Regions from separate parts of the Klebsiella sp. WP3-W18-ESBL-02 genome, predicted to be linked through region 1. Evidence: riboswitches for the same ligand, from Rfam matches in the RefSeq annotation. Region 1 holds a riboswitch; each other region holds the start of a gene.
The links. Region 1 has a riboswitch for thiamine pyrophosphate ahead of thiC (phosphomethylpyrimidine synthase ThiC). Riboswitches for the same ligand answer to the same signal wherever they lie in the genome.
Positions count from the first base shown of each region.

Region 2: linked by a shared signal. The riboswitch ahead of thiB (thiamine ABC transporter substrate binding subunit) and the one ahead of thiC (phosphomethylpyrimidine synthase ThiC) in region 1 are both predicted to bind thiamine pyrophosphate.
Region 3: linked by a shared signal. The riboswitch ahead of thiM (hydroxyethylthiazole kinase) and the one ahead of thiC (phosphomethylpyrimidine synthase ThiC) in region 1 are both predicted to bind thiamine pyrophosphate.

Region 1 is NZ_AP021972.1:4,824,576-4,829,613, forward strand. It holds gene hemE (uroporphyrinogen decarboxylase) at 1-465, opposite strand, end outside; gene nudC (NAD(+) diphosphatase) at 506-1,279, opposite strand; gene rsd (sigma D regulator) at 1,377-1,862, shown strand; TPP riboswitch at 1,913-2,022, shown strand; gene thiC (phosphomethylpyrimidine synthase ThiC) at 2,104-4,002, shown strand; gene thiE (thiamine phosphate synthase) at 4,002-4,637, shown strand; gene H7R56_RS23140 (HesA/MoeB/ThiF family protein) at 4,630-5,038, shown strand, end outside.
Region 2 is NZ_AP021972.1:4,270,080-4,275,117, forward strand. It holds gene H7R56_RS20625 (sugar efflux transporter) at 1-535, opposite strand, end outside; gene sgrT (glucose uptake inhibitor SgrT) at 626-778, opposite strand; gene sgrR (HTH-type transcriptional regulator SgrR) at 866-2,521, shown strand; TPP riboswitch at 2,557-2,655, shown strand; gene thiB (thiamine ABC transporter substrate binding subunit) at 2,686-3,669, shown strand; gene thiP (thiamine/thiamine pyrophosphate ABC transporter permease ThiP) at 3,645-5,038, shown strand, end outside.
Region 3 is NZ_AP021972.1:1,834,942-1,839,979, forward strand. It holds gene H7R56_RS08620 (LysR family transcriptional regulator) at 1-76, shown strand, start outside; gene H7R56_RS08625 (sensor domain-containing protein) at 400-1,746, shown strand; TPP riboswitch at 1,995-2,091, shown strand; gene thiM (hydroxyethylthiazole kinase) at 2,126-2,911, shown strand; gene thiD (bifunctional hydroxymethylpyrimidine kinase/phosphomethylpyrimidine kinase) at 2,908-3,708, shown strand; gene fbaB (class I fructose-bisphosphate aldolase) at 3,854-4,906, shown strand.

The DNA.
Region 1 (5,038 bases):
CATGTAGGTCGCCAGCGTCCACGGGCTGCCGGAAAAGCCGATCAGCGGGACTTCACCCTTCAGCTCACGGCGGATGGTGCGCACCGCGTTCATGACGTAGCCCAGCTCCCCCTCCGGATCCGGAATCGGCAGCTTTTCCACATCGGCTTTGCGGGTGATGGGCGAGGTAAAGCGCGGACCTTCCCCGGCTTCGAAGTACAGCCCCAGCCCCATTGCATCGGGAATGGTCAGAATATCCGAGAAGAGGATCGCCGCATCCAGCGGGAAGCGGCGCAGCGGCTGCAGCGTCACCTCGCAGGCCAGCTCTGCGTTTTTACACAGCGACATAAAGTCCCCTGCCTGCGCGCGCGTAGCTTTGTACTCCGGTAAATAGCGGCCCGCCTGGCGCATCATCCATACCGGGGTCACATCAACGGGCTGGCGCAGCAGCGCACGCAGATAACGATCGTTCTTCAGTTCGGTCATTTTTACATTCCTTTAGCGTTGATGCGCCCATTGTAACATGTCAGTCGTAGTCGGCCCGACACATTGCCACCGTATCTTCAATCAGCCGACGCGCCACGGTGCCCGGCGGCGGTAAAAGCGGAAGGTCGTCATAGCGATACCAGTTGGCATTGAGCAGCTCTTTCGGGTCGATGACGATGTCGCCGCTGTCGTATTCCGCCATAAACGCCGTCATCAGCGACTGCGGGAACGGCCACGGCTGCGAGGTAATGTAGCGCAGGTTTTTCACCGTGATGCCGCTCTCTTCCATCACTTCACGCGCCACCGCCTGCTCTAAGGTTTCGCCCACTTCAACAAAACCGGCCAGCACGGTATGCACGCCGTTGCGATGGCGAACGTGCTGGGCCAGCAGAATGGAATCATCACGACGAATAGCAACAATAATGCAGGGGGCGATTTGCGGGTAGTAGCGTTCACGGCAGTGGCTGCACAGCATCGCCCATTCCGTTTTACTTGGGTGCATTGTGTGACCGCAATAGCCGCAGAATTTATGCGAGCGGTAAAACTCCGCCAGCTGCACGCCGCGCCCGGCCAGCTGGAACAGCCCAACGTCCTGATCGAGCACCTGGCGAACCGACCCCATATCATGACGGCGCGCCTGCTGAACCAGCCAGACCGGCTCCCCTTGCCATTCACCAATCCGCAGTGCGCGCTGACCCACAAGATCGAAATTTACCGCTTCGCCATATGGTAATTCGCCTGCCGGCAGCCATAATTTTTGTTCGTGACTAACGATCCACCAGCCGCGATCCGATTTTTCAATTATACGATCCATATCTCTTGCGCTACCTTTGCTTCACAGGCATGTTATTAACATAATATTTACATATTGACGTGAGCAGATTTTCACTTACCGATGCGGGAGTCAACCTATGTTAAACCAGTTAGAGAGCCTGACAGAGCGTGTAAAAGGACACCATAGACTGGTCGACCGCTGGCTGAATATTCGTAAGCACCTGCTCGTGGCTTACTACAATCTGGTTGGCCTTAAGCCTGGCAAAGAATCGTTCATGCGTCTTAACGAGAAAGCGCTGGATGACTTTTGTCAGCGTCTGGTCGATTACCTTTCTGCCGGTCATTTCAGTATTTATGAACGCATTATCCATAAAATGGAAGGCGAGAGTCCGCTTTTAAACGCCGGAAAAATCTGGCCGCTGCTGGATGCTAACACCCAGCAAATTATGGACTACTACGATTCCACGCTGGAAAACGCCATCGACCAGGATAACGTTTATGCCTTCCAGCAGGCGCTGTCTGATATTGGCGAAGCGCTGGAGGCACGTTTTTTACTGGAAGATCAGCTCATCATGCTGACGTTTAATGCGCTCGACGGGGGCGAAATGAAACGCCCGGCTTGAGATTTACTGCATTAACGAGTAGTTTACATTCATTACCTCTCATCTGAGGTTACTTCTTGTCGGAGTGCCCAGTGCGCAAGCACGGGCTGAGACCGTTAATTCGGGATCCGCGGAACCTGATCAGGTTAAGACCTGCGAAGGGAACAAGAGTCAATCTACAACCGTATCGCCCCTGGGCGATCGCCTCTCTTGCTTCATCCGTCGTCTGACAAGCCACGTCCTTACTTTTTTGGAATGAGCTATGTCTGCCACTACTAAACCATCACGCCGCGAACAGCGCGCGCAAGCCCAACACTTTATCGATACCCTGGAAGGGACCGCCTTCCCTAACTCAAAACGCATTTATATTACCGGTTCGCAGCCGGATATCCGCATTCCGATGCGCGAAATCCAGCTGAGCCCGACGCTGATTGGCGGCAGCAAAGACAACCCGCAATTTGAAGACAACGAAGCCGTGCCGGTGTACGACACCTCCGGGCCGTATGGCGATCCTGACGTGGCAATTAACGTCCAGCAGGGTCTGGCGAAACTGCGCCAGCCGTGGATTGCGGCGCGTAACGACAGCGAAGAATTAGACGACCGCAGCTCCGCTTACACCAAAGAGCGCCTGGCCGACGATGGCCTGGACGAGCTGCGTTTCAGCGGCCTGCTGACGCCAAAGCGCGCCAAAGCCGGTAAGCGCGCGACCCAGCTGCACTACGCCCGTCAGGGGATCGTCACGCCGGAGATGGAGTTTATCGCCATCCGTGAAAATATGGGCCGCGAGCGTATTCGTAGTGAAGTGCTGCGCCACCAGCATCCGGGGATGAACTTTGGCGCGCGTCTGCCGGAAAATATCACCCCGGAATTCGTGCGTGATGAAGTCGCTGCGGGCCGGGCGATTATTCCCGCCAACATCAACCACCCGGAATCCGAGCCGATGATCATCGGCCGCAACTTCCTGGTGAAGGTGAATGCCAACATCGGTAACTCGGCGGTCACTTCCTCTATCGAAGAAGAGGTCGAAAAACTGGTGTGGTCGACCCGCTGGGGCGCAGATACGGTGATGGACCTCTCCACCGGTCGCTATATTCACGAAACCCGCGAGTGGATCCTGCGTAACAGCCCGGTGCCGATCGGCACCGTACCGATCTACCAGGCGCTGGAGAAGGTCAATGGGATCGCCGAAGATCTCACCTGGGAAGCGTTCCGCGATACGTTGCTGGAACAGGCCGAACAGGGCGTGGACTACTTCACTATCCATGCGGGCGTACTGCTGCGCTACGTGCCGATGACCGCTAAACGCCTGACCGGAATTGTCTCGCGCGGCGGTTCAATTATGGCGAAATGGTGCCTCTCGCATCACAAAGAAAACTTCCTGTTTGAACATTTCCGCGAAATTTGTGAAATCTGCGCCGCCTACGACGTCTCGCTCTCTCTCGGTGACGGCCTGCGCCCGGGTTCGATTCAGGATGCCAACGACGAAGCGCAGTTCTCCGAACTGCATACGCTGGGCGAGCTGACCAAAATCGCCTGGGAATACGACGTGCAGGTGATGATTGAAGGCCCAGGGCATGTGCCGATGCATATGATCCAGCGCAACATGACCGAAGAGCTGGAGAGCTGCCACGAAGCGCCGTTCTACACCTTAGGGCCGTTGACGACAGATATCGCGCCGGGCTATGACCACTTCACCTCCGGCATTGGCGCGGCGATGATCGGCTGGTTTGGCTGCGCGATGCTGTGCTACGTGACGCCAAAAGAGCACCTCGGCCTGCCGAACAAAGAAGACGTGAAGCAAGGGCTGATTACCTACAAGATTGCCGCCCACGCCGCCGACCTGGCGAAGGGGCACCCGGGTGCGCAGATCCGCGACAACGCGATGTCGAAAGCGCGCTTCGAATTCCGCTGGGAAGACCAGTTTAACCTCGCGCTCGACCCGTTCACTGCCCGCGCTTATCACGATGAAACCCTGCCGCAGGAGTCCGGCAAAGTCGCCCATTTCTGCTCGATGTGCGGGCCGAAGTTCTGCTCAATGAAAATCAGCCAGGAAGTACGCGACTACGCCGCCGCGCAGACTATTGAAGTGGGAATGGCAGATATGTCGGAGAACTTCCGCGCCAAAGGCGGTGAAATCTACCTCAAAAAAGAGGAGGCATAATGTACCAGCCTGATTTCCCGACCGTGCCGTTCCGCCTCGGGCTTTACCCGGTGGTGGAGAGCGTGGCGTGGATTGAACGCCTGCTGCAGGCGGGCGTGCGCACGATCCAACTGCGCATTAAAGATAAGCGTGATGAAGAGGTCGAAGCCGACGTCATGGCCGCCATTGAACTGGGGCGTCGCTATGACGCCCGTCTGTTTATCAACGACTACTGGCGGCTGGCGATTAAGCACAACGCTTACGGCGTGCATCTGGGCCAGGAAGATCTTGAAACCACCGATCTGACGGCGATTCAGGCGGCGGGGCTGCGCCTGGGTGTCTCCACTCACGATGATATGGAGATCGACGTCGCGCTGGCGGCTAAGCCTTCTTATATCGCACTCGGCCACGTCTTCCCCACGCAAACCAAGCAGATGCCTTCCGCCCCGCAGGGGCTGACGCAGCTGGCAAGCCATATTAACCGACTGGCAGATTACCCGACCGTCGCCATTGGCGGCATCAGCCTGGAACGTGCGCCCGCAGTGCTGGCAACCGGCGTCGGCAGCATTGCCGTGGTCAGCGCCATTACCCAGGCGGCTGACTGGCAGGCAGCCACAGCGCAGCTGCTCGACATAGCGGGAGTCGGCGATGAATGACCGCGACTTTATGCGTTACAGCCGGCAGATCCTGCTCGGCGATATCGCTATTGAGGGCCAACAAAAGCTGCTCGACAGCCATGTACTGATTGTCGGTCTGGGCGGATTAGGCTCGCCTGCCGCGCTGTATCTGGCGGGAGCGGGCGTCGGCACGCTGACGCTGGCGGACGATGACGACGTTCATCTGAGCAATCTGCAACGGCAAATATTGTTCACCACCGACGACATTGCTCGCCCGAAAGCGCTGGCGGCGGAACGCCATCTGGCGCGTCTTAACCCGGACAGCGAGCTGGTCGTCCTTGAGCAGCGGCTGACGGGCGATGCGCTGCGGCACGCTGTCGAGCGGGCCGACGTGGTGCTCGACTGTACCGACAACATGGCCACGCGTCAGGAAATTAACG
Region 2 (5,038 bases), 550 kb from region 1:
CCGCCGCAATAGAAAACATGGCCGTAAAGCCGTAGTTCAGCGCCAGCATAAAGGCCAGCGGCGGGCCAATCACCCACGCCAGCGATAGCTGCGCGCGCATGACCGAGCTGAACATCACCACTTCGCGCGCCGAGCTGTCCGCATATTCGCGCGCCAGCGCAAACAGCTGCGGCATCGCGGCGTTCGCCATTGAGGCCAGCATCACGCCGCAGGTAATCAACGTCAAATAATGGCGATTGAAAGCGAACAACAGCGCGTTGCCGACGGCCATCAGGCAGCAAAACATGATCAGCTTGCGCCGATCGCCTCGGCTGTCGGATCGTCTTGCCAGCGCCAGGCTAACAACGATCCCGGCGATGGCGTTAACGGTGTAAAACAGCCCAACCCAAAACGGCGGCACCCCCACTTCACGACTGAGAAACAGGCTCAGCGTCGGCGCCTGTAGCGCCCCCGCAACGCCCATCATAAATGCCACCAGCATAAAAGCGGCGTACACACCGTTGAGACGTCGTCCCATCGTCATTAACCAGAGCATGAGAAATCCTTTAAGCACGCGAGAAAGAATAAAAAAAAGCCAGCAGATGATACCTGCTGGCAAATACTCAGTCACACATGATTAGGCGAATTAATGTTCAGAGGTCGGTTTCGTAACTTCCCACTGCATCAGCGCGTTCAGAACGTCAAGCCGCTGCGCCGTCGCCTGGCGGGCCAGCCAGGAAATACTCTGCGTCGCGGCAAAATAGCGCTGGTAGAACTGATGGATGGTAGACCCCTTCATAGACACCTCCTCGCTTCATCGAAATCCATTATTGGCCTAATATAGGGATTAATAAATTGCTGAGTTTTTATCAGGAGTTCCCCTTTTATGCCTTCAGGTCGATTACAACAGCAGTTCATCCGTTTATGGCAGTGCTGCGAAGGCAAATCGCAGGAGACAACGCTCAACGATCTCGCCGCGCTGCTGAACTGTTCGCGCCGCCATATGCGCACGCTCTTAAATACCATGGAAGCGCGCGGCTGGCTGACGTGGGAGGCGGAGGCCGGACGCGGCAAGCGTTCCAGACTCACGTTCCTTTATACCGGGCTGGCATTACAGCAACAGCGCGCGGAAGATCTTCTGGAACAGGATCGGATCGATCAGCTGGTGCAGTTGGTCGGAGACAAAGCGGCGGTCCGTCAGATGCTGGTGTCTCATCTGGGCCGTAGTTTCCGCCAGGGGCGGCACATTTTACGGGTTCTTTACTATCGCCCGATGCATAATCTGCTGCCCGGTACCGCGCTGCGCCGCTCGGAAACCCACATCGCCCGTCAGATTTTCAATGCGTTAACCCGCGTAAATGAGGCAAATGGGGAACTGGAAGCCGATATTGCTCACCATTGGCAGGAAATTACCCCCCTGCACTGGCGTTTTTATGTGCGCCCCGGCATTCACTTCCATCACGGGCGTGAACTGGAGATGGAGGATGTGATCGCCTCTCTGGAGCGCAGCATGACGCTACCGCTGTTTTCCAACATCACGCGCATCCACTCCCCTACCGCCTGGGTGCTGGATGTACACCTGGCCGAAGCCGACCGCTGGCTGCCGTGGCTATTAAGCCAGGTGTCGGCGATGATCCTGCCGCGCGAATGGCAAACGCTGGCCAATTTCTCGCGGATGCCGGTCGGCACCGGGCCGTACGCGGTCGCACGTAACAATCTTAACCAGCTGAAGATCCTCGCCTTTGATGATTATTTTGGCTTCCGGGCGCTGATTGATGAAGTGAACGTCTGGGTGCTTCAGGAAATCAGCGAAGAGCCAAACGGCGGCCTGACGCTGGAAGGTTCCACCGAGAGCGAAAAAGCGGTCGAAAGCCGCCTTGAGGAAGGCTGCTATTATCTGCTGTTCGACGCCCGCAGCCCGCTCGGCAATAACCCGGCGGTGCGCCAGTGGCTCAGCCATGTCTTTCATCCCAATAATCTGCTTTATCGGGCAGGAGAGCAGCACCAGAGCCATTGGTTCCCGGCCTACGGCCTGTTACCGCGCTGGCACCATGCGCGCAGTCGCCCCTGCGAAAAACCCGCCGGGCTGGAATCGGTGACCCTCACCTATTACCGCGAACACGTTGAGCACCGCACCATCAGCCTGATTATGGAGGCGCTGCTGGCCGAACATCAGGTCAAACTCAACATTCAGGAGGTGGATTACGACGAATGGCACCGCGGCGAAGGGGTCAGCGACATCTGGCTCAACAGCGCTAACTTTACGCTGCCGCTCGATTTTTCACTGTTTGCCTATTTGTATGAAGTCCCGCTGATCCGCCACTGCATCCCGATTGACTGGGAACAGGACGCACGACGCTGGCGAGCGGGCAACCTGCCACAGGCCGACTGGTGCCAGCAGCTGTTGGCCAATCAGCGCATGGTACCGCTGATCCACCACTGGCTGATGCTCCAGGGCCAGCGCAGTATGCGCGGCGTACGCATGAATACCCTGGGCTGGTTTGACTTTAAATCCGCCTGGTTTGCGCCGCCGAATCCATAGGGCTTTTGATTTATTCACGTAATCATTACAATGTGCCGTTCTCAACGGGGTGCTGCGCCAGATGCGTGGCTGAGAGATACCCGTCGAACCTGATCCGGATAATCCCGGCGAAGGGATTTGAGGCTAACTCAAAATCCTTTGCCACCCATTTACTGAGGTGCAAAGTGCTCAAGAAATTCCTCCCCCTGTTAGTGCTGGTTGCCGTACCGGCGTTCGCAAAACCGGTCCTGACGGTCTACACCTATGACTCTTTTGCCGCCGATTGGGGCCCCGGCCCGGCGGTGAAAAAAGCCTTTGAGGCCGACTGTCACTGCGAGCTGAAGTTCGTGGCGCTGGAAGATGGCGTTTCGCTGCTTAACCGTCTGCGAATGGAAGGCAAAAACAGCAAAGCGGACGTGGTGCTGGGGCTGGATAACAACCTGCTGCAGGCGGCCACCGACACCAAACTGTTCGCCAAAAGCAACGTTCCGGCGAGCGCGGTGACGGTTCCCGGTGGCTGGAACAACGACACCTTCGTGCCGTTCGACTATGGCTACTTCGCCTTCGTCTACGACAAAAACAAGCTGAAAAACCCGCCGAAGAGCCTGAAAGAACTGGTGGAAAGCGACCAGAAGTGGCGCGTTATCTACCAGGACCCGCGCACCAGTACGCCCGGCTTAGGTCTGCTGCTGTGGATGCAAAAAGTCTACGGCGACAAAGCGCCGGAAGCCTGGCACAAGCTGGCGGCGAAGACCGTCACCGTCACCAAGGGCTGGAGCGAAGCCTACGGCCTGTTCCTGAAAGGGGAAAGCGACCTGGTGCTCAGCTATACCACCTCGCCGGCCTACCATATTATCGAAGAGAAGAAAGATAATTATGCGGCGGCGCCGTTTGCCGAAGGCCACTATTTGCAGGTTGAGGTGGCAGCCAAAACCGCAGCCAGCAAACAACAAAAGCTGGCAGATGAATTCCTGAACTTTATGGTTTCGCCAGGCTTCCAGAACACCGTCGCCACCGGTAACTGGATGTACCCGGTGACTCAGGTCGCCCTGCCGGAAGGCTTTAACGGTCTGGTCAAACCGCAGACCGCGCTCGAATTCACGCCGCAGCAGGTCGCCAGCGAACGCCAGAACTGGATTAATACATGGCTCCGCGCCGCCAGCCGCTAATTCCGGGCTGGCTCTACCCGGGCCTCGCGGCCACCGCGCTGATGGTGGCCGTCGCCCTGGCGGCCTTTCTGGCGCTGTGGCTCAACGCCCCGGAAACCTCATGGTCTACGCTGCTCGGCGATAGCTACCTGTGGCACGTCGTGCGTTTTTCATTCTGGCAGGCGTTTCTCTCGGCGCTGTTGTCGGTGCTGCCCGCTATTTTTCTCGCCCGCGCGCTGTACCGACGACGTTTTCCCGGCCGCCAGCTGCTGCTGCGGCTGTGCGCAATGACGCTCATTCTCCCGGTGCTGGTCGCGGTGTTTGGTATCCTCAGCGTTTACGGCCGCCAGGGCTGGCTGTCGCAGCTGTTCGCCTGGCTCGGCTGGCAGTGGCAATTTTCCCCTTACGGCCTACAGGGCATTCTGCTGGCGCACGTCTTTTTCAATATGCCCATGGCCACCCGTCTGCTGCTACAAGCGCTGGAGCAGATCCCCGGCGAGCAGCGCCAGCTGGCCGCCCAACTGGGCATGCGCGGCTATCCGTTTTTCCGCTACGTCGAGTGGCCGTGGATGCGCCGGCAAATTCTGCCCATTGCCACGCTGATTTTCATGCTCTGCTTCGCCAGCTTCGCCACCGTGCTGTCGCTGGGCGGCGGCCCTTCCGCTACCACCATTGAGCTGGCCATCTACCAGGCGCTGAATTTTGACTACGACCCGGCGCGCGCGGCCATGCTGGCATTAATTCAAATGACCTGCTGCCTGACGCTGGTGTTATTGAGTCAGAGAATGAGCCGGACAATCGCCGTTGGCGCTAGCCAGATCCAAGGCTGGCGGGACCCGGACGATCGCTGGCATAGCCGCATTACCGACGGCGTGCTCATCGCCTTCACGCTGCTGCTGATGCTGCCGCCGCTGCTGGCGGTGGTCGTCGATGGCCTTCAACCCTCGATGCTGAACGTTTTCGCCCAGCCGATCCTGTGGCAGGCCATCGGCACCTCGCTGCGGATCGCGCTCGCCGCCGGGCTGCTGTGCGTGGTACTCACCATGATGCTGCTGTGGAGCAGCCGCGAGCTGCGGGCGCGTAACCGAGCGCTCGCTGGTCAGGCCATGGAGCTCAGCGGCATGCTGATCCTCGCTATGCCGGGCATCGTGCTGGCGACCGGCTTCTTCCTGTTACTCAATAATACCGTCGGCCTGCCCGACGCCGCCGACGGGATCGTGATTTTCACCAACGCGCTGATGGCGGTTCCCTACGCGCTCAAGGTGCTTGAAACACCAATGCGCGACATCACCGCCCGCTACAGCGTGCTGTGCGCTTCGTTAGGTCTGTCCGGCATTCACCGCCTGCGGATCGTTGAGCTACGCGCGCTCAAACGCCCTTTAGCGCAGGC
Region 3 (5,038 bases), 2.2 Mb from region 1:
TGCCCTGTTGCTGAAACAGCTTCGCGAAAGCAGCGGGGAATTACCCGGGGCGGCGGGAAAGCAAATTATCTCTTGAATAACATGGCCGTTAATTCGCCGTATCATCATCAGAAACGAGGGGAGAGCGGGCGGTGAAATAAAGAGAATAATGACGGAAGATTATTCCTGGGCCGCCCGGCAGCAGGGGGTTAGTTCGCCGCTGATTCTTTTTTAGCGATCGGCAATCTCCTTGTTATTGCGAATGCCGATATGCCCCTTCTTTTAACACGCGCCACACGCCTCTTTTTGATTGTAAATCAGCCTGAAGTTGTACTATCTTTAACCTTTAGTGTAGTGCTAATGGGCGACGGAACTCTAATGTAGTCGCACTCACTCTTATATTCAGGCCTGACTTTCTCTATGGAATCGAATCCTCACGCGCCGTTGAGCAGTTTTATCGATCTCATGCTGGATGCTGTTTTTGCAGTAGATGCCCACGCTAACATTGTTTATGCAAGCGCGTCATGTGAACGTATTTTTGGCTATACGCCGCAAGAACTCATCGGCAAAAACATGTTCGATATGATGCTACCGGAAGATCGAGAATTAACACGAAATTCAGTAGTAGAAATCATGGCTGGCCGCCCGCAGTTCCATTTTGAAAACCGCTATGTGCATAAAAATGGCCAGACCGTCAATATTATGTGGTCGGCACGCTGGTCCCCGGCTAATCAATTACGCATTGGCGTTGCGCGGGATATTACCGAACGCAAACGCTCTGAATCATTACAATCCGCACTGTACGCTATTTCTGAAGCGGCACACACGGCTGAAGATTTACTCAAGCTATTTCAGCGTATCCATGAGATCGTCGGTACGCTGCTTCCCGTCGATAATTTTTCGGTCACGCTTTACGACCCGCAAACGGGCCAACTGACCTTCCCGTATCACGTGGATGCGTTTCAGGAAATACCCGCGCCGTTTACGCTTATTCCCGGGACATTTTACGCGGAGGTGATTCAAACGGGTCAACCGCTACTGCTGACGCCCGAGAGAATGGCGGGCCGCCATGAAGAACTGCGCATTTCGTTTGGCCTGAATCCATCCTGCTGGCTTGGGGTTCCGCTTAAGTCACAGAAAGGCACCATCGGTGTTCTGGTCGTCAAAAGCTACCCGGACGGCGTACGCTATAACGAACAGGACCAGGAGCTATTGCAGTTTGTGTCGACGCAGATTGCGACGGTTATTGAGCGTCAGCAGATGCAGGCTCGGTTACAGCATATGGCACAGTTCGATCAGCTGACCGACCTGCCAAACCGTAGCCTTTTGTTCGATCGCCTTAGGGCTGCGCTTGCTACCGCGCGCCGTGAAGGGGGGCATTTGTCGCTGCTGTATATCGATCTCGATAAATTTAAGCAGGTTAACGACACCCTGGGCCACGGGATAGGGGATTTACTCCTGCAAGCCGCCGCGGACCGCCTGACGCGCTGCGTCGTGAAATCCGATACCGTTGCGCGTATCGGCGGCGATGAGTTTGTGATTTTGATTGAGAACAGCGCGTTGCCGGACGACGCTTTCGCGGTGGCAGAAAAAATTGTTGAGGCTTTCGCTTCTCCTTTTGTGCTGGGAGAGCACCGTTTGGCGATTGTCCCGAGTATTGGCATTGCGCACTATCCTGAACAGGGTACCAACGAACGTCAGCTGCTCGATTATGCCGATAAAGCGATGTATCTGGCGAAAAAAGCAAAGCGTCCTGATGGAAAATGATTTTTACTTTATTAATAAATCAATGGGTTGTGTTAAATGGGGCGCAGCGAAGATATCTGACCTCCGCGCGTTTGCTGCAAAATAGGCCCGATGAAATGCGCCGGTCGTTTTCGCCCTGGCGGCGTTTGGGTGTCTCGTCGCGATGCGCTCTGTCTGACTGCCAGCGGGTTATTGGGCTTGTTTGTCCGGCTGCCTGCTGGCATTATTCTGCGCGGCGATTAACAGTCTGTTAATCGTAATCAATTGATTTGAATGACTCGGGGTGCCCTTCCTTGCGAAGGCTGAGAAATACCCGTACCACCTGATCTGGATAATGCCAGCGTAGGGAAGTCAGAGGCCGACCGGCCATTGCTTCTTCGCGTTATGGCAGGAGCAAACCATGCACGTTGACCTGCTTAATTCCGCGCAATCTGCGCACACCGCTTCTCTTCTTCACCAGCATGCCCCCCTTGTTCACTGTATGACGAATGACGTCGTGCAAACCTTCACGGCGAATGTCCTCCTGGCCGTGGGGGCATCTCCCGCGATGGTTATTGATGCCGGAGAGGCCGCGCAGTTTGCCGCGCTTGCCGGCGCGCTGTTGGTTAACGTGGGCACCTTAACCCACTCGCGTGCGCTGGCGATGCGCGCAGCGGTTGACAGTGCCAATCGCGCAGAAACGCCGTGGACGCTGGATCCGGTGGCGGTGGGGGCGCTGACGTTACGCAGCGATTTCTGCCGCGAACTGCTGCGCCTGACGCCGTCGGCCATTCGTGGGAACGCCTCCGAAATCCGGGCGCTGGCCGGTGAGAGCCTGGGCGGGCGCGGGGTCGATACCACCGATACCGCTGCCGCCGCGCTGCCTGCGGCGCAGAAGCTGGCGCGAGAAAGCGGGGCGATTGTGGCGGTGACCGGCGAGGTGGATTACATCACCGACGGCGAGCGCACGCTGGCGGCGAACGGCGGGGCGGCGCTGATGACGCGTATCGTCGGCACCGGCTGCGCACTGTCGGCGGTTGTTGCGGCCAGCTGCGCGCTGCCGGGCGATCGCCTGCTCAACGTGGCGGGCGCCTGCCTGCTGATGAAACACGCCGGGCAACGCGCGGCAGAGGGCCGCGGTCCGGGGAGTTTTACCCCGGCTTTCCTTGACGCGCTGTACGCGATGCACGGGGAGGTGGCGGCATGAAACGTATCAACGCATTGACGATTGCGGGCACGGACCCAAGCGGCGGCGCGGGCGTTCAGGCCGATCTGAAAACCTTCTCGGCGCTGGGGGCCTACGGCTGCTCGGTGATGACCGCGCTGGTGGCGCAAAATACCCGCGGCGTGCAGTCAGTCTACCGGATAGAACCTGACTTTGTCGCCGCGCAGCTGGATTCCGTATTCAGCGATGTGCGTATCGACACCACCAAAATCGGCATGCTGGCCGAGACCGACATCGTTGAAGCGGTGGCCGAGCGTTTACAGCGCTATCGTATCCAGAACGTGGTGCTGGACACGGTGATGCTGGCGAAAAGCGGCGATCCGCTGCTGTCGGCGTCGGCGGTCGCGACTCTGCGCCAGCGCCTGCTGCCGCAGGTTGCGCTGATTACGCCAAACCTGCCGGAGGCGGCGGCGCTGCTCGGCGCGCCGCACGCGCGCAATGAACTGGAGATGCTGGAACAGGGGCGCGCGCTGCGGGCGTTGGGCTGTGAAGCAGTGCTGATGAAAGGCGGCCACCTGGACGATGCCGAAAGCCCGGACTGGCTGTTCACCGCTGACGGCGAAATGCGCTTTACCGCGCCGCGCGTGGACACCAAAAATACCCACGGCACCGGCTGTACGCTATCGGCGGCGCTGGCAGCGTTAAGACCGCGTTACGCCAGCTGGCAGGAGACGGTGCCGGTGGCGAAGGGCTGGCTGTCGAAAGCGCTGGCGCAGGCCGATACGCTGGAGGTCGGCGAGGGGATTGGTCCGGTTCACCACTTCCACGAATGGTGGTAGCTGTCCCGTCCGCGTGCCAGCCGCGCGCGTGCTAAAACCGACAAAAGTTGGACATTCTACGCCCCCGGTACCAGGCTTATCCTGCTCAAAAAAGTTGAGCAGGACATCCAGCCGACATGATGTCGGCGCTTACGGGAGCATAGCTATGACTGATATTGCGCAGTTGCTTGGCAAAGATGCCGACAGCCTTTTACAGCATCGTTGTATGACCATTCCAGCCGACCAGCTCTATCTGCCCGGCCACGACTACGTTGATCGGGTGATGATAGACAATAACCGCCCGCCAGCCGTATTGCGAAACATGCAGACGCTCTACAACACCGGCCGTTTAGCCGGAACGGGCTATCTGTCGATTCTGCCGGTAGATCAGGGCGTCGAACACTCGGCCGGGGCCTCATTTGCCGCCAACCCGCTCTATTTTGACCCGAAAAATATCGTTGAGCTGGCGATTGAAGCCGGCTGTAACTGCGTGGCCTCCACCTACGGCGTGCTGGCGTCGGTGTCTCGCCGCTACGCGCACCGTATTCCGTTCCTGGTCAAACTTAACCACAACGAAACCCTGAGCTACCCGAACACCTTCGATCAAACGCTGTACGCCAGCGTTGAGCAGGCGTTCAATATGGGGGCGGTGGCCGTTGGGGCAACCATCTATTTTGGCTCGGAAGAGTCGCGCCGCCAGATTGAAGAGATTTCTGCCGCCTTTGAGCGTGCGCACGAGCTGGGACTGGTGACGGTGCTGTGGGCCTATCTGCGTAATCCGGCGTTTAAGAAAGACGGCGTCGACTATCACGTCTCTGCCGACCTGACCGGTCAGGCCAACCATCTGGCGGCCACGATTGGTGCGGATATCGTGAAGCAGAAGATGGCCGAGAATAACGGTGGCTATAAAGCCGTTAACTTCGGCTATACCGACGATCGCGTGTACAGCAAGCTGACCAGCGAGAACCCGATTGACCTGGTGCGGTACCAGTTGGCGAACTGCTATATGGGCCGCGCGGGGCTGATTAACTCTGGCGGCGCTGCTGGTGGCGAAACCGATCTGTCTGACGCGGTGCGTACGGCGGTGATCAATAAACGCGCAGGCGGCATGGGCTTAATCCTGGGCCGTAAAGCGTTTAAAAAGTCGATGGCCGACGGCGTACAGCTGATTAACGCCGTGCAGGATGTTTACCTCGATAGCAAAATTACCTTCGCGTAATATTTGTCCTCCGTTCCCGTCCGGGAACGGAGGACGATCCCCTTCACACTTCTCTCTCCTTTTGTGAAAAACGTCACGCCTCATTGTGCGCATGCCCAAAAAACAGCCCGGTGTTAGCGGAATTTGTCCGTG